3 regions of the Nocardia sp. NPDC058244 genome follow, and region 2 is predicted to be linked to each of the others. Evidence: riboswitches for the same ligand, from Rfam matches in the RefSeq annotation. Region 2 holds a riboswitch; each other region holds the start of a gene.
The links. Region 2 has a riboswitch for S-adenosylmethionine ahead of ACFVW6_RS31615 (LLM class flavin-dependent oxidoreductase). Riboswitches for the same ligand answer to the same signal wherever they lie in the genome.
Positions count from the first base shown of each region.

Region 1 (7,452 bases), on a different contig from region 2:
GACCATGCCGATCGTCACCGCGGCGCCGCTGGCCGAGGCGGCCATCCCCGACCCCGACTACGCCGATGCCTACTCCGTCGACGTGCCGCCCGGCGCCACCACCGACCCGGCGGCCTGGACCCGGGCGATCTTCGGCCGCAGCGCCTTTCCCGAGCGGGCGGTGTCGGACACCGAACACCTCACCGGCCAGGCCATGCCGATGCTCGACTTCGTCGCCTCGGTGCGCGTGGTCGACGGGCGCGTCACTCTCACCACGCTGGTGCGTTACCGGAATCGGCTGGGCCGGGTGTATTTCACGATCGTCGGCATCGCACACCGCAGGCTGGTCCCGCGCATGATGGCGCGTGCCGAGCGAAGGATGCGTGATGCGCGCCGCCGCGACGGATCGTGACGCTGACTGAACGGTGTGGGGATCGAACCGATCGGTCTCGATAGTCTGGACGGGTGCTGTTTCTGGACGAAGGCCCACGCACCGGCCCCGCGATCGTGTTCCTGCACGGCATCCCCGGCTCGGTCGACTGGTTCGCGGCGGTCGCCGAGCGGCTGGCGGCCGAGTACCGGGTGATCCGGGTGGACGTCCACGATCAGGGCGCGGACTCCGGTGATTTCGCGGCCACCGCCCGGGCCGCGCCGGTCGTCGAACTCCTCGACGAACTCGACCTCGCGCGGGTCACGGTGGTCGGGCACTCCTTCGGCGCCGAGATCGCCCTGGAACTCGCTGCTGTCTCGCCCCGGGTGGCCAGGGTGGTGGTGGTCGGGCAGGCGCCGGACTACCGCATCGCCGCGATCCCGTCGGCGGCCGCATGGGTGGTCCGCCCGTGGACGGTCCGGCTGGCGCAGCGCTGGACACCGGCCCTGGTGGTCCGGCTGGCGAACCGGACCGCGTTCGCGCCGCGCTTCCGCTACGACTCCGCGCCCGGCCTGGCCGACGCGGTGGTGCGCGACTTCCGCGCGGCCGTGCCCGCCGGCCTGGCCTACGCCGCGGGTCCCCGGGGCGACGACCTCGCCGCGCGTCCCCTCGACGCTCGGGCAGCCGCCCTCGACCTGCCGGTCCTGGCGATCCACGGCCGCCACGACCACCTCTACGACAGCACCGCCACCCTGGACCGCTACGCGGCGGCGGGCGCGCGCACCCACCTGGTCGAACACGCAGGGCACTCCCCGCAGGTCGAGCAGCCGGACGAATTCGTCGCGGTACTGCGGGAATTCGTCGCCGAGACCTGATCAGAACCCGTCGACCGCCGTCACCACGAAGGTCCCCGGCGTCCCTGTGTCGCCCAGCGGTCCGCCCTTGTCGAACTGTGACGACACGACCAGCGCCCGATCGCCGACGTGCGCCATGGTGGTGGGGACAGCCAGTGCGGGATCGTGGAATTCGGCGACTCGCGTCGCGGTGGCACCGTGGTCGGCGACGGTCCACCGGCTGAGGGTGTTCTCGGTGTTGTGGACCACCCACAGGGTGCCGTCGCGCAGTTCCATGCCGTCGCCGTGGCGCACATCGCCACCGGTCAGCGCGACCTTGCGGATCGGCTCGGCGCCGCTCGGATCGATCCGGTACAGCTCGCCCGCCGACATCGCGACGACCAGCAGGTACCCGTCCGCCGGATCGGCGACGATCCCGTTCAGCTCGAAGACCTGTGGATCGCGCGGACCGAGTACCGGGCTCAGGTCGTAACCGATCTCCAAGTCCCCGCTGCCCTTTGACACCCGGTCCGGGCCCACCCGGTAGACGACATTGCGCACGCTGTCGGTCAGGTAGGCGCTGCCGTCGGCGCCGAAGTCGAGATCGTTGACGAATCGTGGCGCGCTGTCCGGCACCGCGAACGAGGCCAGCAGTGCACGCGACCCGGTGTCGTACACGGCGACACCGGCGCTCGAATCGATCACCCACAGCCTGCCGTCCCGGTCGACCCGCAGGCCGTTGGTGGTCTTGCGGCCGTCGGCGCCCGGGGGCAGGAACACCTCCGCTCGCGTCGCGCCCGGGGCGGCGCGATAGACGGCCCCGTCGGCGAACGAGCCCACATAGCTGTCGCCGGAGCGCGCGTCCACCGCGATGCCCTCGGGATAGACGGCGCTGCCGGGCAGCTCGTAAGCGGTGCTCAGCCGGGGTGTGGCGGCGGTGCCGCACGCGGTGACGGACAGGCAGGCGACGGCCAGGGCGAGGGTGGCGCTGGTCCTGATCATGATGAAGCCTCTCAGTGATGTAATGCCAGACATCAAGTGATAGGCAGGAATGTAAGTTAGAGTTCTAATGATCGTCAAGGGCATTACGAGATGATGGGCGGATAGCATGCACCCATGACGTCCATGCCCGCCGCCGAGAGGCTCGGCACGTATATCAAGCGCGCCGAGCAGTCCCTGATCGCGGCGAAGACCGCCGCGCTGAAGCCGGCCGGGCTGACCGTTCCGCAGTACAGCGCCCTGCTGCACCTGGCCGAGAACCCCGGCATCTCCGCCGCGGCGCTGGCCCGGCTGGCCGGGGTGACGCCGCCGACCATGAACACCGTGCTGACCAACCTCCAGGACCGCGGCCTGGTCGAGCGGACACCGCACGAATGGCACAGGAACGTGCTGGAGACCCGGCTGACCGAAGCGGGCCGGGAGGTGACCGCGGCCGCCGACGTCCGCGCCGTCGCGGTGGAACGCGACCTCGCCGCGCGGTTCACCGCCGCGGAACTGGCCGCGGTCACGGCCCTGCTCACCCGCACGGCGGAGGCGCTCGACGAGATCCGCGCCGACCTCTGACCCCGTGAACGACGAAGAGCCCGCCGGATCATCCGGCGGGCTCTCGGGTGTCGTGCGGGTCAGCGCTCCGCGGCGGCCTTGACCTTGCTCAGCGTCTCCCGCATCCCGGCGACCAGGTCGGCCTCGAACTTCTGCTCGCCGCCCATCGCCACCTTGATGGTCCCGCGCAGCCAGCCGGGCAGGCCCTTGGCGTCGACGGTGCGGGTCTCCACCACCCGGGTGCCGGTGGCGGTGGGCACGAGGTCGTAGCGCCACACCGTGCGGTTCTCGTTCATCCGGAACGCGAAGGACTTGTTCGGCTCGAAGGTCACGATGCGCGAGGTGGTCGGGTAGATCTTCCAGCCGACCTTGTTGACGTTGACGGTGAACGCGCCGTCACGGACCCCGCCGAGGGCGATCATCTTGAGCGTCGTCGGGCTGAGTTCGGAGACGCGGCGCAGGTCGGCCAGGATCGACCACACTTTCTCCGGCGCTGCGGCGATGTCGATGCTGGCTTCGAGATTGTTCGGCAACGGTGCCTCCGGGATGGGTGTGACGGTCTGTCACGCACAGCATAGGCATCGTCGACCTGGGGATCCTCCGCCCCCGGTCGGATTTTTCGCAGCCTGGTCGCAACGCTGGTCAAAAGGTTTGGGGCCGAATAATTTTCGTTCCACGGTCACGAGTTCCAGCTTCGAGCCCCGGCTTGCTGGGCGGCAACCCTCCATCGGCGGCGGGGTGCTCCGGGTGACGACCGGATGGCGGGGGAGTTCCTCCCTGTCGTAAGCGTCCTTCTGGAGGGTCCATCCATGTCTGTAGTCCAACTCGACTCCACCACCCGTGCCGAGGAAACGGTCGCGACCACGTTCGTCGTGGTGGCCGACCGGTTCCTCGGCATCTCCGCGGATGAGCGGGTGCACACCGTGTCGGGCCTGGTCGCCCAGCTGCGCGGCGGTCGACTGACCGATCGGGAGTTGACGGTGCACCTGGGGCAGGGCATCACCCGGCACGATCTCGACTATCTCGAGCACGTCGCGAAGACCTCGGGCGCCGGGCTGCGGGTGATCGGCGAGATCGCCGAACCCGCCCGCAGGCATCACGTGCACAAGTACCAGCACTCCAATGTGCTGCTGGCGGGGCTGACCAGGGAGCAGGAGCACGTCTTCCACGCCGATCTGCGCCTGGACAGCGATAACGAACTGCTGCTCGACCATCAGACCGGCGAGCACGTGCAGGGCATCGTGGTGATCGAGGCGGTGCGCCAGCTGTTCCTGGCCGCCTTCGAACTCGAATACGGCGTGCGCAACCCGCGCGAGCACTTCTACATCGTGTGGAACAACGTGGACCTGCGGTTCACCTCGTTCCTGTTCCCGCTGCCCGCGACCCTGCACGCCCGGTTGACCCCGGTCTCGCTGGACGATCCCGGCAAGTTGCGGTTCGTCATCGAGACCGAGGTCCGCCAGTTCGGCAAGACCGTGGCCGACGCGCGCATCGAGTTCACCGCGCTGCCCAACGAGCGCATCGCGCGGATCGAGCGCGCCAAGGCCGCCGAGGCGGTCACCGCGCACCTCGCGGAGTCGGCATGAGCGCGGGCGCGGCGTTCTTCGACGTCGACGAAACGCTGATCACCGTCAAGAGCATGTTCGCGTTCCTGCGGCACTGGCTCGCCGAGCACGGTGACGACGGCAGCGAGTACACGCGCGTCACCGACGAGATCAAGGAGCGCGCGGACGCCGGTACGCCACGCGAGGAGATCAACCGGCACTATTACCGGCTCTTCCGCGGCGTGGCCTACACCGCGCTGGCGGAATCGGGGCAGCGCTGGTTCGACGCGTACGCGGCCGCGGGCGGCGCCTTCTATCTCGACACCCTGGAAGCGCTGCGCGCGCACCGGGAATCGGGCGTGCGCACCGTGCTGGTGTCCGGCTCGTTCGCGCCCGCGATCGCCCCGGTGGCCGCGGCGGTGGGCGCCGATCACCTCATCGCGACCGAACCGGTGCTCGACGAGCGCGGTGCGCTGACCGGCGAGGTGTTGCGCCCCATGATCGGCGAAGCCAAAGGCGAAGCGGTGGTGGCGTTCCTGCGCGAGCACGGCATCAGCACCGACGACACCTGGGGCTACGGCGATCACGGCACCGACCTGCCGTTCCTCTGGATCGTCGCGCACCCCTTCCGGCGCGGCGACGACCCGCACCTGCTGGCCGCCGCGACCGCGGCCTGGGGCTCGCTCGGTGACCGGGTCGGGGACGTCGACGGCACCGCACTGTCCGACGATCGAAAGGTGGTGTCCGCGTGGTGAAACGGATCTACGACCTGACCCCGACGACGCAGGGTCCGCTGTACCCGCCCAGCGAGATCGTGGACGCCGACGGCGACTTCCTCGTCGTCGGTTTCCTGAACGAGGCTGGGCCCGACGGCAGCGTCACGCGGCGCTGGGGCCGGGCCGTCGTCGCGGCCGACACACCGCTGCCCGCGTTCGGCGAGAACCTGCCGTACCGGGTGATTCGCGAACTCCCCGAGCAACTTTCGGACACCGACGCGAATCTGGTGCTGCACACCTTGCCGCTGCCGCTGCCCGCGCACAACTACCCGATGGTGTTCGCGCCCGATCAGCTCCCGAACGCCGGGTCGGTGGTGCGCCCGAGCTACCCCTTCCACGAGGTCCCGATCCCGGACCTGCGTGCCGAGGACGGACGCAAACTGACCGAGCCGGTGACCCTCGGGCGCTGGCTGGAAGCCCGTGGCACGGTGGAGGTCTCGGTCGCCGACGACGAACGGCACGGCGAATTCCATTTCGAGCTGGCGGGATTGATCCCCGACTCGCTCTACACCGTCATGTCCCTGCGCTCGGGCGATCTGAATCCCGCCGCCCCCACCCGGCCCGGCCCGCTCGGTGTCCCCAATGTCTTCGTCACGGCCGCCGACGGCACCGCCACCTACCGGGCGACCCTGCCCAGTCCCTTCCCCGACCCGTCGACGCCGGGTGCCAACCGCGTCATCAGCGTGGTCGTCCTCTGGCAGAGCTACCAGCAGAACTACGGCGGCGCCATCGGCCACTTCGGCCTCGGCGGCGACATCCACGCCCAGCTCAAACTCCCCACCCCCACCTTCGAGGAGTTCCGCACCCGACCCTGACCGGTGTGAAGGCGTCGCCGGCCGGCGCCTTCACCCCACCCAGCCCGGCAGCGCCTCCCTGGCCGCCAACCAGTCCGTCGGCACCCCGCCCGGTGTGCCGATCCCCGTGCGCGCGGCCACGATTCCGCCGACGATCGCCGCGGTGGTATCCGCGTCACCACCGGCTTCGACGCACGCGGTGATCGCGGCCGGATAGTCGTCGAGGTGGCTCGCCGCCACCCACAATGTGAACGGCACCGTGTCCTGTGCGCTCACCTGCGCGCCGTTGCCCAGCTCGTACGCGGCCTCGGCGACCGACCGTCCGAGTAGTTCCCCGGCGCGCCGCACCCCACTCGCCGTCCGCCCCGGAACCAGGTACGGCTCGACCGCCGCCAGGAGTTCCTCCGGCGCGCGGTCCGTTCCGCGACTCGCCGCCGCCCAGCTCGCGGCCACCGCGACAGCCATCGCACCCACGATCGCCTCCGGGTGCCGATGCGTCACCTCGCCCGCCGACGCCGCCTCCACCGCCGCCCGATCGAGGTCACCGGCGAAATACGCTCCGAGCAGCCCCACCCGCATCGCCGCACCGTTCCCCCACGACCCCCGCCCGTCGAACAGCGCCCCCGCCGCCTCCGACCACGGCCGACCATCCCGAATCTGATGCAGCACAGCTACGGTCCCGCCGCTGTACCCCCGATACGGTTCACACCGATCGGCGAACACGGCCGCCAGCGCATCCCGATCGATCCGCCCCCGCGCCCGGATCTCGGTGAACACCGAACACGCCATCTCGGTGTCATCGGTCCACTCCCACGGCCCAGCGGGCACCCGCCCACTCATCAGCTCAGCCACCGACCGCCCGGGCACAAAGAACTGCGCCCCCAACGCATCCCCCACCGACAACCCATCGAGGCTGTCCCGAGCACTATCAATATCCCGCATCATGTGCGGGCCATCCTGCCACCAAGGTAGTGGTCATTGCAACCATAACGATGATCGCCCACCTACCCGCCGAATTGGCGTTGCAGCGCGACGCCGGGACTTGTGATGATCGACCGCATGACGATGGGGCGGGATGAGGCACTGGTCGAGTTGCATCGGTCGTTGGATGCGCGGTACCGGCCGGAGAGTGTGGCGCGGCTCGCGTTGTACTGCCTGAAACGGGATCTGCGCAGTGAGGAGCACACTCGGCTGGCCGGGGTCGCGGAGGCGGCGCGGCGATGGGACGGATTGAGTTCCATGACCGAGGATTTCGCGCGTCCGGTCGGTGGCGTGCACCAGGTCGCGGCGACCAGCAGGCTCTTCGATGTCACCGCGGAGGTCGATGCCGACACCCCGGCCTCGCTCCTGGCCTTCGCCGAGTCGATCGGTGCCGAGATCGGGTTCGACCCGCGACGCACCGACTTCCTGGCCGATCGGCTCAACCGGCAGCAGCGTGCGGACGCGGGCATGGACGTCTCCAAGCGGCAGTACAACCGCCGATTCCGGGCGCTGACCAGGCTGACCGCCAAGGCGGCGAAGCTGGCGGCCGAGCAGCGCAAGAGGCAGCTCGCGGTGCGAGCGCGCGCCGGGTTCGCCGCGGAACTCACGCTCGACCGGTTCCGGGCCGACCCG
Region 1 is NZ_JBHVWX010000001.1:565,739-573,190, forward strand. It holds gene ACFVW6_RS02685 (DUF2867 domain-containing protein) at 5-391, shown strand; gene ACFVW6_RS02690 (alpha/beta fold hydrolase) at 445-1,224, shown strand; gene ACFVW6_RS02695 (SMP-30/gluconolactonase/LRE family protein) at 1,225-2,184, opposite strand; gene ACFVW6_RS02700 (MarR family winged helix-turn-helix transcriptional regulator) at 2,299-2,745, shown strand; gene ACFVW6_RS02705 (SRPBCC family protein) at 2,805-3,257, opposite strand; SAM riboswitch class IV at 3,402-3,519, shown strand; gene ACFVW6_RS02710 (AfsA-related hotdog domain-containing protein) at 3,534-4,310, shown strand; gene ACFVW6_RS02715 (HAD family hydrolase) at 4,307-5,023, shown strand; gene ACFVW6_RS02720 (hypothetical protein) at 5,017-5,859, shown strand; gene ACFVW6_RS02725 (ADP-ribosylglycohydrolase family protein) at 5,890-6,783, opposite strand; gene ACFVW6_RS02730 (hypothetical protein) at 7,078-7,452, shown strand, end outside.
Region 1: linked by a shared signal. The riboswitch ahead of ACFVW6_RS02710 (AfsA-related hotdog domain-containing protein) and the one ahead of ACFVW6_RS31615 (LLM class flavin-dependent oxidoreductase) in region 2 are both predicted to bind S-adenosylmethionine.

Region 2 (7,452 bases):
CATTGGGCAGCACGTGCTTGGCGAGCACCGCGTACCAGCGCACCCCGGACGCGTGCGCCGCCTCCACATACGGCGCGTGCCGCACCCGCAGCACCTCCGAACGCATCACCCTGGCGAAGTTCGCGATGAGCGAGATGCCGACGGCCAGCGCGACATTGCGGGTGCCGAAGCCCAGCGCGGTCACCAGCGCCAGGGACAGCAGCAGCGCGGGGATCGAGAGCAGCACGTCGACGACCCGCATGATCGCGGTGTCGACGATCCCGCCCGCCGCGCCGGAGAGCAGCCCCAGCAGCGAGCCGACCACCAGGGCGATGCCGACGGCGGTCAGGGTCGCGGTGAGCGAGAGCCCGGCGCCGTGCACCATCCGGGTGTAGAGGTCGCGGCCGAGATTGTCGGTGCCGAACCAGTGCGCCGCGCTGGGCGCCTGGAACTTCTCGGCGGGCACGCCGGTCAGCGGGTCGCCGGGCGCGAACACCGACGGCGCCACCGCCCAGCCGATCGCGACGGCGAGCACGAGGCCCGAGACGAGCAGGCCCAGATGCCCTCGGACCCAGCGCGCGACCTCGGCGGCCCGGTGGGTCCGCGCGGTGCTGTCGTCGGCCGTGCCGGGCCGTTCGGCGACCGAGCCACGGCGCACGAGGATGTCAACCATGGGTGTTCCCTTCGGTCTCGGTGGGCGGGGTGGGGTCAGGCACTGTGCACCGCCTTCGCGGCGACATCGGCCTTGGTGTCGGGGAGCTCGGCGCGATCACCGGAGCGCGCCTTGGCCCGCTTGCCCCTGGTACCGGTGATGCGCGGATCGAGCAGGGGATAGAGCAGATCGACGGTCAGATTCACCACGACGAAGATCAGCGCGGACAGCAGCACCACGCCCTGCACGACCGGGATGTCCTGGTTGAGCACGGCGGTCTGGGTCAGCCTGCCCACCCCCGCGCGGGCGAACACCGACTCCACCACCACCGAACCGGCCAGCATGGTGCCGACCAGCACACCGGCGATGGTGAACGCGGGCACGGCGGCGAGCCGGGCGACGTGGCGCCGCTGCACCCACCAGCGCGACGCGCCCTTGGCCAGCGCCACCTCGGTGAACGGCTGACGCCAGGTCTGCTGCAAGCCGGCCGCGAGGACCTGGGCGATCACCGCGCCGATCGGCAGCGCCAGGGTCAGCGCGGGCAGCAGGGTGCCGCGCAGCCCGGTCCCGCCGAACGCCGGGAACCAGTGCAGCCGGAAGGAGAACAGCTGTAACAGGATCAGGCCGGTCCAGAACGTCGGCACCGAAACACCCAGTGGTGGCAGCGCGCTGAGCGTGTTGCGCAGCCACGGACGACGGGTGTAGGTGGCGGCGAAGGCCAGCACCACGCCGCCGAGGGTGGCGAACAGCAGGGCGAGCGCCGCCAGGCCGAGGGTGGCGGGCAGCACGTCGAGCAGGGCGTCGGTGACCGGCTGTCCGGTGCTGATGGATCGGCCGAGATCACCGGTCACCGCGTTGCCCAGCGCCGTCACGTACTGCTCCCACAGGGGCTTGTCCAGACCGTAGCGGGCCTGCAGTTCCGCGATCGCCGCCTTGTCGACGGCGCTGCCGGGGCCGCCGCCGTCGGCGGCCATCGACACCGGGTCGGCGGGCAGCAGATACAGCACGACGAAGGAAATGGTGAACGCTGCCCACATCACCCAGATCGCCTGCAGCACGCGCGAACCCACATAGCGGCCCATGACTAGCGCCCGCTCAGCCAGGTATCGAAGAACTGCAGCCGGGCCGAGGCCTCGAACTTCAGGTCCTGGGTGTTGGCGGCCGCGCCGATCGCCTGCGACAGCTCGACGGTGGGCAGGTAGAGGCCGTTGTCGAGGATCTGCTGCTGCGCGGTCTTGATCAGCGCGGCGCGCGCCGCGGGATCGTTGGTGGCGAGCTGCTTGTCCAGGGTCTCGTCCAGCGCCGGGATCGGACCGCGCGCGTTGAGGTTACGGCCGGTGAGCGAGAAGGAGGTGCGCAGGATGTCGCCGTCGGCGCGGGTGGAGTTGGCGTAGAAGGAGTCGTAGTCCTTGGAGTTCATCTTGGCGGTGCTCTCCGGGCCCGAGACCAGGTCGAGCTTCAGCTCGACGCCGACCTGCCGCAGCTGCTGCTGCACCAGCTCCAGGATCGCCTGGTTGCCCGCGAAGACCTGACTGAAGGTCACCGAGAAGCTCAGCCGCTCACCGTTCTTCGCGCGGATACCGTCCGCGCCGGGCACCCAGCCCGCCTGGTCGAGGAGCGATTTTGCCTTGGCGGGGTCGTTGGGCAGCTTCGCCGAGAGATCGGTGTACCCGGGGGTCGCCGACGCCAGCGACGAGGTCGCGAACTTGAACTGCGGGCCGAGGACGGTATCGACGAGCTGCTTGCGGTCCAGCGCGGGCAGCAGCGCCTGGCGCACCGCGGGATCGCGCAACGGACCGCGCGTCAGGTTGAGGAAGAAGCCGAACGGCGTGCCGGGGTTGGGGGTCGACAGGATCTGGCCGCCGACGGACTCGATCTGCGGCGCGTCCTGGGGCAGCGCGTCGCTGATCGCGTCGAGCTGGCCGGAGACCAGACTGCCGGTGCGCACGCCGGACTCGGGAACGACGGTGAATTCGATCCGGTCCAGATAGGCCTCGCCCTGATGCCCGAACACCGCCGAGCCCCAGTTGTACCCGGCCCGCTTGGCCAGCGTCACCGAGACGTCCTGCTTGTAGGCGGCGTAGGTGAACGGACCGCTGCCGATGTTGTCGCCCGCGCAACGGGCCTCGGCCGGTTTGGCATTGGTCGCCTGGCCGAGGATGCCGAGCTGCGGCGTCGAGGACGCCTGCAGGAACTGGGCGTTGGGCTGGCTGAACTCGACCCGGGCGGTGAGCTTGTCGACCGCCGTGGTGCCGACGTAGTTGGTCAGGTAGCTCGCGCCCAGCGGCGCCTTCGCGCCACCGAGCTTGATGATCGCGTCGAAGGTGTCGCGCACCGAATCCGCGGTCAGCGGGGAGCCGTCGCTGAAGGTGACGCCGTCTGCGAGCTTGAAGGTGAACACCTTGGCGTCGGGACTGACCTCCCAGCTCTTGGCCAGCCACGGGGTGATCGCGCCGGTCTTGGGGTCCTGATCGGTGAGCGAGTCGACGATCTGACGGGCGACGTAGATGGTCTGGTTCGAGCCGGCCTGGGCCGGATCCGAGCACGTCGGCGCCTGCGACAGCCCGTAGCGCAGGGTGCCGCCGGGCTGGGGCGGACCGGCCTGCCCACCCGGGCCGCCGGTGTCGCTGCCGCACGCGACCACGGAGGTGGCGACAGCCAGGACGCCGGCGACGGCGGCGAGACGATGACGGGGACCGATCACGGGGTGACTCCAGAGAATTCGCGGCCTGCGGCCAGGGGACGGCTGGGAATACGGCGGCGCAGTTCGGGCGCCACCTCGGCCTGGAACAGCTCGAGGCTGCCCAGGTAGTCGGGGTCGGTGCGGCCGTCGCGTTCGGCGGAGAGGTGGATCACCTCGTGGCCGAACTGCTCGTGATAGCGGCCGACCTTGTCGATCACTTCCTGCGGGCTCCCGACGAGCGCGGAGCTGCGGGCGAGGAAGTCGTCGATGGTGTCGAAAACGACGGGCAGGCCCAGCTTGCGGGCCAGTGCGCGGCGGGCCTCGAACAGCGGCGTGTAGACCGCTCTGGCCTGCTGCGAGGTGGGGGCGACGTGGAAGCCCGCGGTGCCCGCGCCGACGAGCGCGTCGGCGGGGTCGTGGCCGTGCTCGGCCCACTGCTCCCGATAGTGGCGCACCAGTTCGGCGTACGGCTCGATCGGGTTGGTGACATTCGCCGAGAACAGCGGATCACCGTGGCGCGCGGCCAGTTCCACCGATTCGCGGCTGGTCGCGCTGCCGTGCCAGATCCGCAGGCGTGGCTGCCACGGGCGCGGCAGCGCCTTCGCCGCGGTCAGCGACGGGCGGAACCGGCCCGACCAGGTCACCTCGTCGCTGGCCCACAGGGCCCGGAACAGTTCGTATCCTTCGCGATTGCGGTCCCACTGGTCGGCGGTGGTGACGTGGAACAGCTGCGCCTGCGCGGCGCCGTTGCCCTTGCCGATGATCAGCTCCAGGCGCCCGCCCGCCAGGTTGTCCAGCGTCGCGTAGTCCTCGAACGCGCGGACCGGGTCGAGCAGGCTCAGCGTGGTCACGGCGGTGAACAGCGTGATCCGGGAGGTGACGGCGGCCAGGTGGCTCAACAGCACCGGGGGAGCGGCGGAGAGGAACGGGTCCTCGTGGCGCTCGCCGACGGCGAAACCGTCGTAGCCGAGCTCCTCGGCCAGCCGGGCCTGGTCGACCACCTCGCGCAAGCGGTCCCGCGTCTCGGGGACGATGCCGGTGATCGGGTCGGGGACCCGCGTCACCAGCGTGAACAACAGAAACTTCATGCGACAGCAGACCTCGCCACTCGTGCTCCTCCATCGAACCCGGCGGAAGCACCCACACCCGGAACGGGCGGGTTGCTGCGACGTCGTGGAGCCAGGTCTCTCGGTCGCTCTGGATGGTTGTGACCGGCCACAGGGGCCGGTACCGAATCAGCATGTGGCACTGCCGCGATACTTCACAACGGTAAGGATCAGCGTGAGCGCAGAGCTTGGAACCGGGACGGCGCTGGTGCACACTGCCCGCGACGCGCCGACGAATCGGTGCGCCTCACCTGCGGGGATTCCACCGGATACCGGCGTAGCGTCGGATGTCTCCGCGTCGATGAGGAGTGCGTCGTGACCGAGCCGCGTCGTTGCACCACCCTGACCACGCTGGCGGCCTGCGCCGCCGCGCTGCTGCTGGCCGCGCCCACCGCGGCGGCCGCGCCAGCGACGGTAACCAGGGATGCGCCCGCCGTGCGGACCGCGGGCCCCGGCGACCTGCTCGGCGCGTACCGGACCGTCGTCGACACGCTCGAAGCGCTGGGCATCCAGCCGTTCCTCTACCCGACGGTCGCCGCGAACTGCGGCGGCGACGGCCTCGGCCTCGTGCCCGCCGTGGCGGGCGCGGTGCCCGGACCGTGGCCCGCGAACGCCGTGCAGATCCCCGGCCTCGACCTCACCGCCGTGAAGTCGGGGCAGACGATGTTCACCTTCCTGCCCTACGGCCTGTCGCCGGACACCGCCGCCACCGCGACCTCCGGCATGCAGGTGGCCTGGCTCAACATCAGCACCGGCCGCGGCGGAATGGCCTCGATGGGCTCGATCGCCGACGTGGTGCGCGCCCTGGTCCCGCCCGAGGTCCCGGTCGAACTACGCCCGATCGCCGAAACAGCCATCCGCGACTTCCTCTTCGCCGCCATCCCGGTCGGCGGCGTCCGTGCGGTCCCGGTCGACACCGGCCGGGGCACCGTCCTGGCCGCCGTCTTCGGCACCACCGACAACGCGGGCCGCTCCTGCTTCTTCTTCCCGACCGTCGGCATCACCGAGGTCCCCTGAGCCGCGTCACCCGGTCAGGAACGAAGAAGCGCCGATCGGTGGTGTGCGCCTACCGTTCTCGGCATGGACAGCAGCACTGCGACGATCGCAGTCATCGGAACGGGTCGGGTCGGTACAGCGGTGGGGACGGCGCTCGCCGCGGCGGGACGGCGGGTCGTCTACGGGTCGCGCACGCCGGGTGACGGGCGGGTCGGGGTCGCCGAGGCGCTCACCGACAGCGCGGTCGTGCTGGTGGCGATTCCGGCCGAGGCCGTCGACGGCTTCGCTCGCGAACACGCGGCCGCGCTCGACGGCAAGCTGGTGCTCGACGCCACCAACGGCTTCGGCGCCGGACCGGCCAACGCGGCAGCCACCTTCGCCGAGCACGCGCCGACGGCCCGATACGCGCGGGCGTTCAACAGCCTGGGCGCGGAGGCCTTCGCCGACCCGACGTTCGACGGTGCGCCCGCCGACCTGTTCTTTTCGTGCGCGGCCGCGGACCGCAATGCGGTCGAGGATCTAGTCGCCGCGGTCGGGCTGCGGCCGGTCTTCGCCGGCGACGGCAATCACGAGGTCGTCGACGGCGTGATGCGGCTGTGGCTGACCCTGGCGATGGGGCAGGGGAGGGGGCGCGAGTTCGCGTTCCGGATCGTCGACCGCTGAGCTCAGGCCTGCTGTGCGCTGACGGTCTCCGGGGCGACGAGGGGGCGCTGCTTCCAGCGCAGGGTGCCGGTGCGGTGGCGATAGTGCGAGCGGGTCCACAGCGCCAGGTAGTGCGCGACGCCCAGCGGGTGGGCGATCGCGGAGGTGAGGTCGGTGCGGGTGGGTGCCCGGCGGGTCTCGGTGGCGCGGGCGGCGAGGCGGCCCGCCACGGCGGCGAGGTAGCCGAGCAGCCCGGCGCGGCGGACCCGGCCGCGGCCGCACAGCGCCGCCAGCGGGGGAATCCAGTAGGCCAGGGCCGCCAGGGCGCCCACCGCGGCGCCCGCGTCGACCCGGCCGCCGTAGGCCGACCACAGCCAGCGGGTGTAGCCGTCGGTGAGTTCGGCCGCGCCGGTGTACATCCGGGTGCTCGCGCTGGGTCCCGCCGCGACCAGGGCGGTGCGATGCCCGGCCCGGCGCAGCGCCCTGGCCAGATCGAGATCCTCGGTGGCGCTGGCGGCGACGGCCGCGTGCCCGCCACCGGCACGATAGGCCGCGGCGTCGACGGCGAGGAACTGCCCGCACGCCACCGCGGTCGACGGGCGCAGACTGTGATTGGCCGGACCGACCGGCAGCGTCGACGCCCACGCCCACGCCAGCAGCGGCTGGACCAGCCGCTCGGTGGTCGAGGCCGACTCCTGCACCGGCCAGGCCGACACCAGACCGGCTCCGCGCCTGCGCAATTCGGTGACCGACGCGGCGACGGCGGACGGGGCGAGCCGGACGTCGGCGTCGACGAAGACCAGGGCCGCCGCGTCGGTGCGGGCGGCGAGCCGGGCGCAGGCGGCGGCCTTGCCGGTCCAGCCGGGCGCCGGGTGGGCGGCCGAGCGGAGCACGGTGAACCGGTCGTCACCGCCGACCGCGGCCAGAGCGGCCTCGTAGGTGCGGTCGGTGGAGGCGTCGTCGAGTATCAGCACGCGCAGCCGGGGGACACCGGTCTGGGCGCGCAGGTCACCGATGAGTTCGGGCAGGCGCTCGGCTTCGTCGCGGGCGGGCACGCAGACCGTCACCGGTTCGATCACGCCGGCCACCCGGCGCGGCAGGCTGCGCAACGTGACCAGGTTGTAGGCGGCGGTGGTGGCGCCCAGCGCGGCGAGACCGGTGCCCGCCCAGGTCAGGTAGCGGCCCGCCGCGCCCATGTCAGCGGCCCAGCCTGCGGCCGGCGATGTCGCGCCAGATCTCCTGCGGCGAGAAACCGCCGCGCGGCGCGTTCGGCGGGCCGGGGTTGCGGTCGCGGAAGGCCAGCCCGGCGATCAGCGCGGCGACGGCGAGGGTGATGCCGCCGACGATGCCCGCCCAGCCCGCGAACGAGCGGGTGTTCGGGTCGGCGTACTTCA
Region 2 is NZ_JBHVWX010000012.1:141,358-148,809, forward strand. It holds gene ACFVW6_RS31600 (ABC transporter permease) at 1-652, opposite strand, end outside; gene ACFVW6_RS31605 (ABC transporter permease) at 688-1,713, opposite strand; gene ACFVW6_RS31610 (ABC transporter substrate-binding protein) at 1,716-3,335, opposite strand; gene ACFVW6_RS31615 (LLM class flavin-dependent oxidoreductase) at 3,332-4,402, opposite strand; SAM riboswitch class I at 4,430-4,522, opposite strand; gene ACFVW6_RS31620 (hypothetical protein) at 4,736-5,437, shown strand; partial or broken gene ACFVW6_RS31625 (NADPH-dependent F420 reductase) at 5,471-6,079, shown strand; gene ACFVW6_RS31630 (glycosyltransferase) at 6,082-7,254, opposite strand; gene ACFVW6_RS31635 (LppM family (lipo)protein) at 7,256-7,452, opposite strand, start outside.

Region 3 (7,452 bases), on a different contig from region 2:
CATCCGGCCGTAGACCAGGCGCGGGTTGCGGGCCAGCGCGTCGTCGGGGCCGAGGCCCATGCGCTCGGTGACGCCGGGGCGGAAGCCCTCGAGCAGCACATCGGCCCGCTCGACCAGGTCGAGGATCTTGGCGACGTCGGCCGGATCCTTCAGGTTCGCCTCGACGATGGTCCGGCCGCGCCACTGCGGTCGCTCCATGTATCCGGGCATCATGCCGGGACGCTGCACGCGAACCACATCGGCGCCGAGATCGGCCAGCAGTAGCGCGGCGTGGGGACCGGGCCCGATGCCGGCCAGCTCGATGACCTTGATACCCGCGAGGGGTCCCTGCTTGGCGGCGGACTCACTCACACCTGACCTCTGTTCATCGTCGAACGGTATTGACACATTGACAATAGCGTCGGGATGGCGAGCCGGGTAGGGCGTGGGTCAGAATTCCGGTGGCGCGACTCGGCGCCACAATGGGAGGAACCCGGTAGTGAGCGTGTGGGGTGAGGTCATTGTAGGCCTCGTCATTCTGGTCGGCCTGATCGGTGTGATCGTACCGATTCTGCCCGGCGTCATTCTGATCTTCGCGGCAATCGCGGTGTGGGCCTTCATGACCGGTGGCAGCACCGCGTGGACGGTGCTCGCGATCGCCTCGGTCGCGCTGGTCATCTCCGGCGTCGTCAAGTACACCTGGCCGGGCAGGCGGATGCGCGAGGCCGGGGTGTCGAACAAGGCGCTGCTGTTCGGCGCGGTCCTCGGGGTCGTCGGCTTCTTCGTCATCCCGATCGTCGGCCTGTTCATCGGCTTCGTGCTCGGCGTGTACCTGGCCGAGCTGTACCGGTTGAAGACCAACGAGCTGGCCTGGCCCGCGACGCTGCACGCGCTCAAGGGCGTCGGCCTGTCGATGCTGGTCGAGCTCTTCGGCGCGCTGATCGCCGCCGGTGTCTGGTTCACCGGCGCGATGCTGGCCTGAGTTATTCGATGACCGGCAGCGGGCGGGTGTGCTCGCCCGCGCCGGGCAGTTCGTCGCGGGGGATCGGCACGGTCGGATTGTCGGTGCGCGGGATCGGCGTCGTCGGCAGCGGATCGGCCGTGGACCGGTCCGCGATCGGCAGCCGGTAGAACTCCCTGGCGTTGTCCTCGAGCACCGAGTGCAGGTCGGCGCCGACCACCTGCCAGATCAGTTCGACATCGGCGTCGGCGAACGGCCTGCCCGCCCTGGTGCCGGGCAGGTCGCTGCCGAACATCAGCGCGCCGGGGTTGACGGCGTGGATGCGGCGCAGCGTCTCGGCCACGTCCATGTCGACCCGGCCGAAACCGGTGGCCTTCACCCTGGCGCCGCGATCGACCAGATCCAGCAGGTAGGGCAGGCCCTCCTCGGACATGCCGAGGTGGTCGATGGACAGCGCGGGCAGCTTCGAGATCACCGGCTGCAGCGAGGCCAGCATCTGGCCGTCGATGTAGAGCTCCACGTGCCAGCCGGCCAGCTCGTGCGCGCGCAGCGCCTGCAACGTCATCTCGGTGATGTCGGCGGCGGCGCGCTTGAGATTGAACCGCAGCGCGCGCACGCCGGCGCGATCCAGCTCGATGATCTCGTCATCGGTGGCGTCCAGATCCAGCCGGGTGACCCCGACCCAGTCCTCACCGAGGGCCGCCAGCGCGGCCTTCAGATAGGACTGGTCGGAACCCTGGAACGACGCGCTGACCACCGCACCACCGCGAACATGGAAGTGCTCCATCCGCTTTCGGTAGTCCGCGATGGTGTAGGGGTCGGGCAGATAGCCTTCGTTCTCGATCAGCGGGAACCGCGGATCGATGATGTGGACGTGGGCATCGAACACTTGTACAGAATGCCTCGAGTTCGGCGGAATGGAACAGTTCGGGCCCGACGTCCGTGGCTAGACCTTGTTCGGCTCGGAGGCGCGCAGCATGTCCTCGCGCTCCACGACCTTGACCCGCTCACGGCCTTCGGGCTCGCCGAGGGCGCGCTCGTGGGCGTCGAGGCGGTACCAGCCCGCCCAGGTGGTGAACGGGATGCCCTTGCTCTCGAGGAACGTGGTGACCGCGTCCAGCTCGGGCTGCGGCGCCGGGGCGAAGTCCTTGGCGTCGTCGAGCAGGCAGGCGATGGTCTCGTTGGCGTCGCCCTTGGTGTGGCCGATGAGGCCGACCGGGCCGCGCTTGATCCAGCCGGTCACGTAGGTGGCGGGCATGAAGCGGGCGTCGCCCTCGGCGGTCTCGTCGGAGATCACGCGACCGGCCTCGTTCGGCACGGTGCCCGCCTGGTCGTCGAACGGCAGCTGGGTGATGTTCTGCGACAGGTAGCCGACGGCGCGGTAGATGGCCTGCACGTCCCACTGCTTGAACTCGCCGGTGCCCTTGACGTTGCCGGTGCCGTCGAGCTGGGTGCGCTCGGTCTTGAGACCGACCACCTTGCCGTCCTCACCGATGACCTCGGCCGGGGACTCGAAGAAGTGCAGGAACAGCTTGTGCGGGCGGTTGCCCTGATCGCGGATCGCCCACTGCTCGAGGGTGTTGGCGACCATGTCGACCTGCTTGGAGTTACGGCGCGCGGCCTCGGAGCCCTCGTCGTAGTCGATGTCCTCCGGGTCGACGATGACCTCGATCGTCGGCGAGTGGTCGAGCTCGCGCAGCTCGAGCGGGGTGAACTTGGCCTGGGCGGGACCACGACGGCCGAAGACGTGGACCTCGACGGCCTTGTTGGCCTTGAGGCCCTTGTAGACGTTCGGCGGGATCTCCGTCGGCAGCAGCTCGTCACCGGTCTTGGCCAGCACACGGGCCACATCGAGGGCGACGTTGCCGACACCGAGTACGGCGACCTTCTCCGCCTCCAGCGGCCACGAACGCGGCACGTCGGGGTGCCCGTCGTACCAGGACACGAAGTCGGCGGCACCGTAGGAGCCGTCGAGGTCGATGCCCGGGATGGGCAGGGCGCGGTCGGCGTTGGCGCCGGTGGAGAAGATGACCGCGTCGTAGAACTGGCGCAGGTCGTCGAGGGTGATGTCGGTGCCGTAGTCGATGTTGCCGAGCAGGCGCACCTGGTCCTTGTCGAGGACCTTGTGCAGGGCGGTGATGATGCCCTTGATGCGCGGGTGGTCGGGCGCGACGCCGTAGCGGATCAGGCCGAAGGGCGCGGGCATGCGCTCGTAGAGGTCGATGCTGACATCGGCATCGGACTTCATCAATGCGTCGGCGGCGTAGATACCGGCCGGTCCTGCGCCCACGATCGCAATGCGGAGCGGGCGGGTCGCTGCACTCTGTTCGGTCATTTTCTACGCGCACCCTTTGGTCGAGAACTGTTGACGGCGTCAATTTAGCTTAGGCTAAGTTGACGATCCGGCTGCTGGCAGCCGCCTTCGAGATCGGCGGCACACCGCATTCTGGCGATTCTATCTGCGGCGTTGTGGCCACCCGGCGTGCGGTGTGGTTGCCCGCACCTGGTCTGTCAGGATTACAGCATGAACGAGGAGCAGACAGGCTCGGAAGACCAGCCCATCGTGGTGGATCAGACCGACAAGCGTTCCATCGTCCCGTTCGTCGCGGCCGCGGTGATCGCGGTGATCGTGCTCGTCGGCATCGTGCTCGGCGGGCTGCTCTCGCCCGCTGAGAAAAATGTCACAGAGGCCGACCGGCTCGCGGCCGCCGTCACCAACTATATCGACGCGCGCTCGCGCAGTGAGCTGCGTCCGCCGCCCGGTGTCGCCTGCCCCGGCTTCGACGAGGAGAAGTCGGGCCTGTCGGAACGGCTCGGTGGCCCGAAATCGGAAGTGACGATCGACAAGAAGGGTTTCGACAAGGCGACGGTGAACGGCGACCGGGCCAAGATCGACGCCACCGTGCGGATCGGCGACACGTCGTCCACCAGCACCTGGAACCTGACCAGGGTGGATGGCAACTGGCTGGTCTGCACCCCGTAGAACTGTTTGACACGGTGACCTCCGCCGGGGCAATCTCAGATCGCAAGGTCATGAGTACCAGCGCCAAGCCCCGGCTCGCTGGTCGGCAACCCTCCTCCGCGGTGGGGTGCTCCGGGTGACGACCTGGCCGTGTGCCCGGAGAACCGGCACGGCAAGAGCGGATTCACGCAGGAGGTTCGACATGACTTACGCCGGCGACATCACCCCTGAGAAGGCGTGGGAGATCCTGACCGAGCACCCCGACGCGGTGCTGGTCGACGTGCGCACCGAAGGCGAGTGGGCACAGATCGGCATCCCCGACACCAGCTCGATCGAGCGCCCGGCCCACTTCATCGAGTGGGTCGACGGCACCGGAACCCGCAATCCGAACTTCGGCGCGCAGCTCGAGCAGGCGCTGGCCGGGCGGCCGGACGACGCGCCCGTGGTGTTCCTGTGTCGCTCCGGTCAGCGCTCCATCGGCGCGGCGACGGTGGCGACCGCGGCGGGCTTCACCCCGTCCTACAACGTGCTGGACGGTTTCGAGGGCGGCCCCGACGCGTTCGGGCAGCGCGGCAGCGTCGGCTGGCGCGCGGTCGGCCTGCCGTGGCGTCAGGCATAAGGAGAAACGCATGATCACCGGTGGTTCGTTCGACAAGCCACTGCCCGAGGGCGTCGGCCCGGCCACCCTCGGCGTCCGCGGCGGGCTGCGCCGCTCCGGCTTCGAGGAGACCTCCGAGGCGCTCTACCTGACCTCGGGCTTCGTCTACGAGAGCGCCGAGGCCGCCGAGGCGTCGTTCACCGGCGAGGTCGAGCACTTCGTCTACTCCCGCTACGGCAACCCCACCGTGGCCATGTTCGAGGAGCGCATCCGGCTGCTCGACGGCGCCGAGGCCGCGTTCGCGACCGCGTCCGGCATGTCCGCGGTGTTCACGGCGCTGGGCGCGCTGCTGAAGGCGGGCGACCGCCTCGTCGCCGCCCGCAGCCTGTTCGGCTCCTGCTTCGTGGTGTGCAACGAGATCCTGCCGCGCTGGGGCGTGGAGACCGTCTTCGTCGACGGTGACGACCTCGAGCAGTGGGAGCAGGCGCTCTCGGTGCCCACCCAGGCCGTGTTCTTCGAGACCCCGGCCAACCCGATGCAGACCCTGGTGGACGTCCGCAAGGTCACCGAGCTCGCGCACGCCGCGGGCGCGAAGGTGGTGCTGGACAACGTCTTCGCCACCCCGCTGCTGCAGCGCGGCTTCGAACTCGGCGCCGACGTGGTCGTCTACTCCGGCACCAAGCACATCGACGGCCAGGGCCGCGTGCTCGGCGGCGCCATCCTCGGCGCCCAGGACTACATCGACGGCCCGGTGAAGAACCTGATGCGCCACACCGGCCCCGCGCTGAGCCCGTTCAACGCCTGGACCCTGCTCAAGGGCCTGGAGACCATGCCGCTGCGCGTGCGCCAGTCCACCGAATCCGCGCTGAAGGTCGCCAAGTTCCTGGAGACGAACAAGTCCGTGAACTGGGTGAAATACCCCTTCCTGGAATCGCATCCGCAGCACGCCCTGGCCACCGCGCAGATGTCCGGCGGCGGCACCGTCGTCACCTTCGAGCTGGCAGGCGACGACGGCAAGAAGCGCGCCTTCGAGGTCCTCAACCGCCTGCGCATCATCGACATCTCCAACAACCTCGGCGACGCGAAGACCCTGATCACCCACCCTGCCACCACCACCCACCGCGCGATGGGCCCCGAGGGTCGCGCGTCGATCGGCCTGTCCGACGGCGTGGTCCGCATCTCGGTCGGCCTCGAGGACATCGAAGACCTCCTCGGCGACCTCGACCACGCCCTGAGCTGAAACCCGCAGCGCGCCGGTCCATCAACGGTCATCGACCGCCGGATGTGCTGGCGCGCTGTTAGTTTCGGGTGATGGATGCGGAAGAACGTCAGGCCTACTACGCCGAGAACGATCGTCGTAGGCAGCGGGCGAAAGAGCTCTTCGACGAGCGCGCCTGGCATTTCCCGATCGACGACGCGATCGTGGCATGGGCGGCCCGGACCTTCACCGGGCCCGCCGCCGAGCTGCCACTGCGTGAGGAGCACCGGCGCCCGTGGTCCGCGGAGGTCGGTTACGCCACGGCCATCGGGCTCACCGGGGTCATGGGAAAGATTCTCGATCGCGCCGTCGCCGACGGCATCGTGTCGCTGCCCGAACCGGGTCGGTTCGATTCGGCCTACTCGACGCGGCACGAGTACTACGAGACCACCGACGGCATCGGTTACGGCTTCTACCCCGCCCGGACCGACGAGCTGATCGTCTACAGCGGCTCGGCGGTGAAGTTCGAGGCGATCGAGCGATGGCCCGAGGTCGGCCCTGGGGCCGCGGTGCGGGTCGTGCGCGAGGTGATCGCGACCTTCGACACGCCGCGGCCGGGGTTTCAGCAGGCCCCGTCGAACTGGCGGGGCTGATCCGGCGGCACTACAGCGGGACCGCCGTTTCGAGGATCCCGATCACCTCGTCGAGCTGGCCGATGACGAAAAGCTCGGTGCCGGTGTCGGTCTCGATGAGCAGGCGGGTGCGCAGGCCGCCGCTGAACAGGCCACCGTCCGGGCTCTGCCTGCCGACGGCGCGCACCTGGCCAAGGGACACCTCCCAGCGCTTGCCGCCGGTGAGCGCGTCCAGGTGGTTGGGCACGAAGAGCAGGCGGGCTCCGGTCAGGTAGAGGCGTCCACCGACGGCCCTGCCGCCCTGCGTCCGATTGGCGAGTTGCTGCCAGATCACCTTCTCGGAGGCGTCCAGCTCGGGGCTGCCGATCCACAATCCCATCAGTCATTCCTTGCGTCGATCCCGGCGTTCGTGCCAGAGAATCGACATCCGGCCGGGCGCCGTTAATGGCGCCCGGCCGGATACCGGGATCAGGCGCTGTCGGTATCGCCGTTCGACAGCGCCTTCTGCAGGGAGTTGAAGACGGTCAGGCCCTGACCGACCATGCCGTTGACCAGTTCGCCGACGCCGTCGGGTCCGTTGAGGACGGTGAGATTCGCGTTTGCCAGGCCGTTGGAGGCCTGCTTGACGATCTCGGGCAGCTGCTCGATGAGCAACTGGTCCAGGGCGATCCGGTTGTTGGAGGCGGCGGCCTCGGCCTGGATGCGGGTGCGGTCGGCCTCGGCCTCGGCGAGGATACGGACGCGTTCCGCCTCGGCCAGTGCCGGTTTCACGACTTCGGCCTGCAGTTCCTGCTCCCGCAGTTCGGCGTTCTTGCGGGCCTGCTCGGCCTGGGCGGTGAGGACCTCCTGCCGGGCGATGGCGTCGGCGAGCGGACCCGCCTGGGCCGCTTCGGCATTGGCCTTGTCGATGTCGCGCTGGTACTGCGCCTTGAGGATCGAGGTCTCCCGCTCGTACTCGGCCCGGCGGCGCAGCGACTCCTGCTCGGCCTCGGCGGCACGCTGGGCGGCCTGGGCCTGGGCGATCTGGGCGTCGCGCTGCACGGCCGCGTTGTGCGGTGCGGCCAGGGCGTTGATGTAGCCGAGGTTGCCGTCGTCGATCGACTGGATCTGGAACGAGTCGAC
Region 3 is NZ_JBHVWX010000001.1:459,728-467,179, forward strand. It holds gene ACFVW6_RS02135 (CaiB/BaiF CoA transferase family protein) at 1-351, opposite strand, end outside; gene ACFVW6_RS02140 (DUF456 domain-containing protein) at 479-961, shown strand; gene ACFVW6_RS02145 (amidohydrolase family protein) at 963-1,829, opposite strand; gene ACFVW6_RS02150 (FAD-dependent oxidoreductase) at 1,887-3,275, opposite strand; gene ACFVW6_RS02155 (hypothetical protein) at 3,465-3,923, shown strand; SAM riboswitch class IV at 3,970-4,087, shown strand; gene ACFVW6_RS02160 (rhodanese-like domain-containing protein) at 4,105-4,521, shown strand; gene ACFVW6_RS02165 (O-succinylhomoserine sulfhydrylase) at 4,532-5,740, shown strand; gene ACFVW6_RS02170 (hypothetical protein) at 5,812-6,351, shown strand; gene ACFVW6_RS02175 (hypothetical protein) at 6,362-6,709, opposite strand; gene ACFVW6_RS02180 (SPFH domain-containing protein) at 6,799-7,452, opposite strand, start outside.
Region 3: linked by a shared signal. The riboswitch ahead of ACFVW6_RS02160 (rhodanese-like domain-containing protein) and the one ahead of ACFVW6_RS31615 (LLM class flavin-dependent oxidoreductase) in region 2 are both predicted to bind S-adenosylmethionine.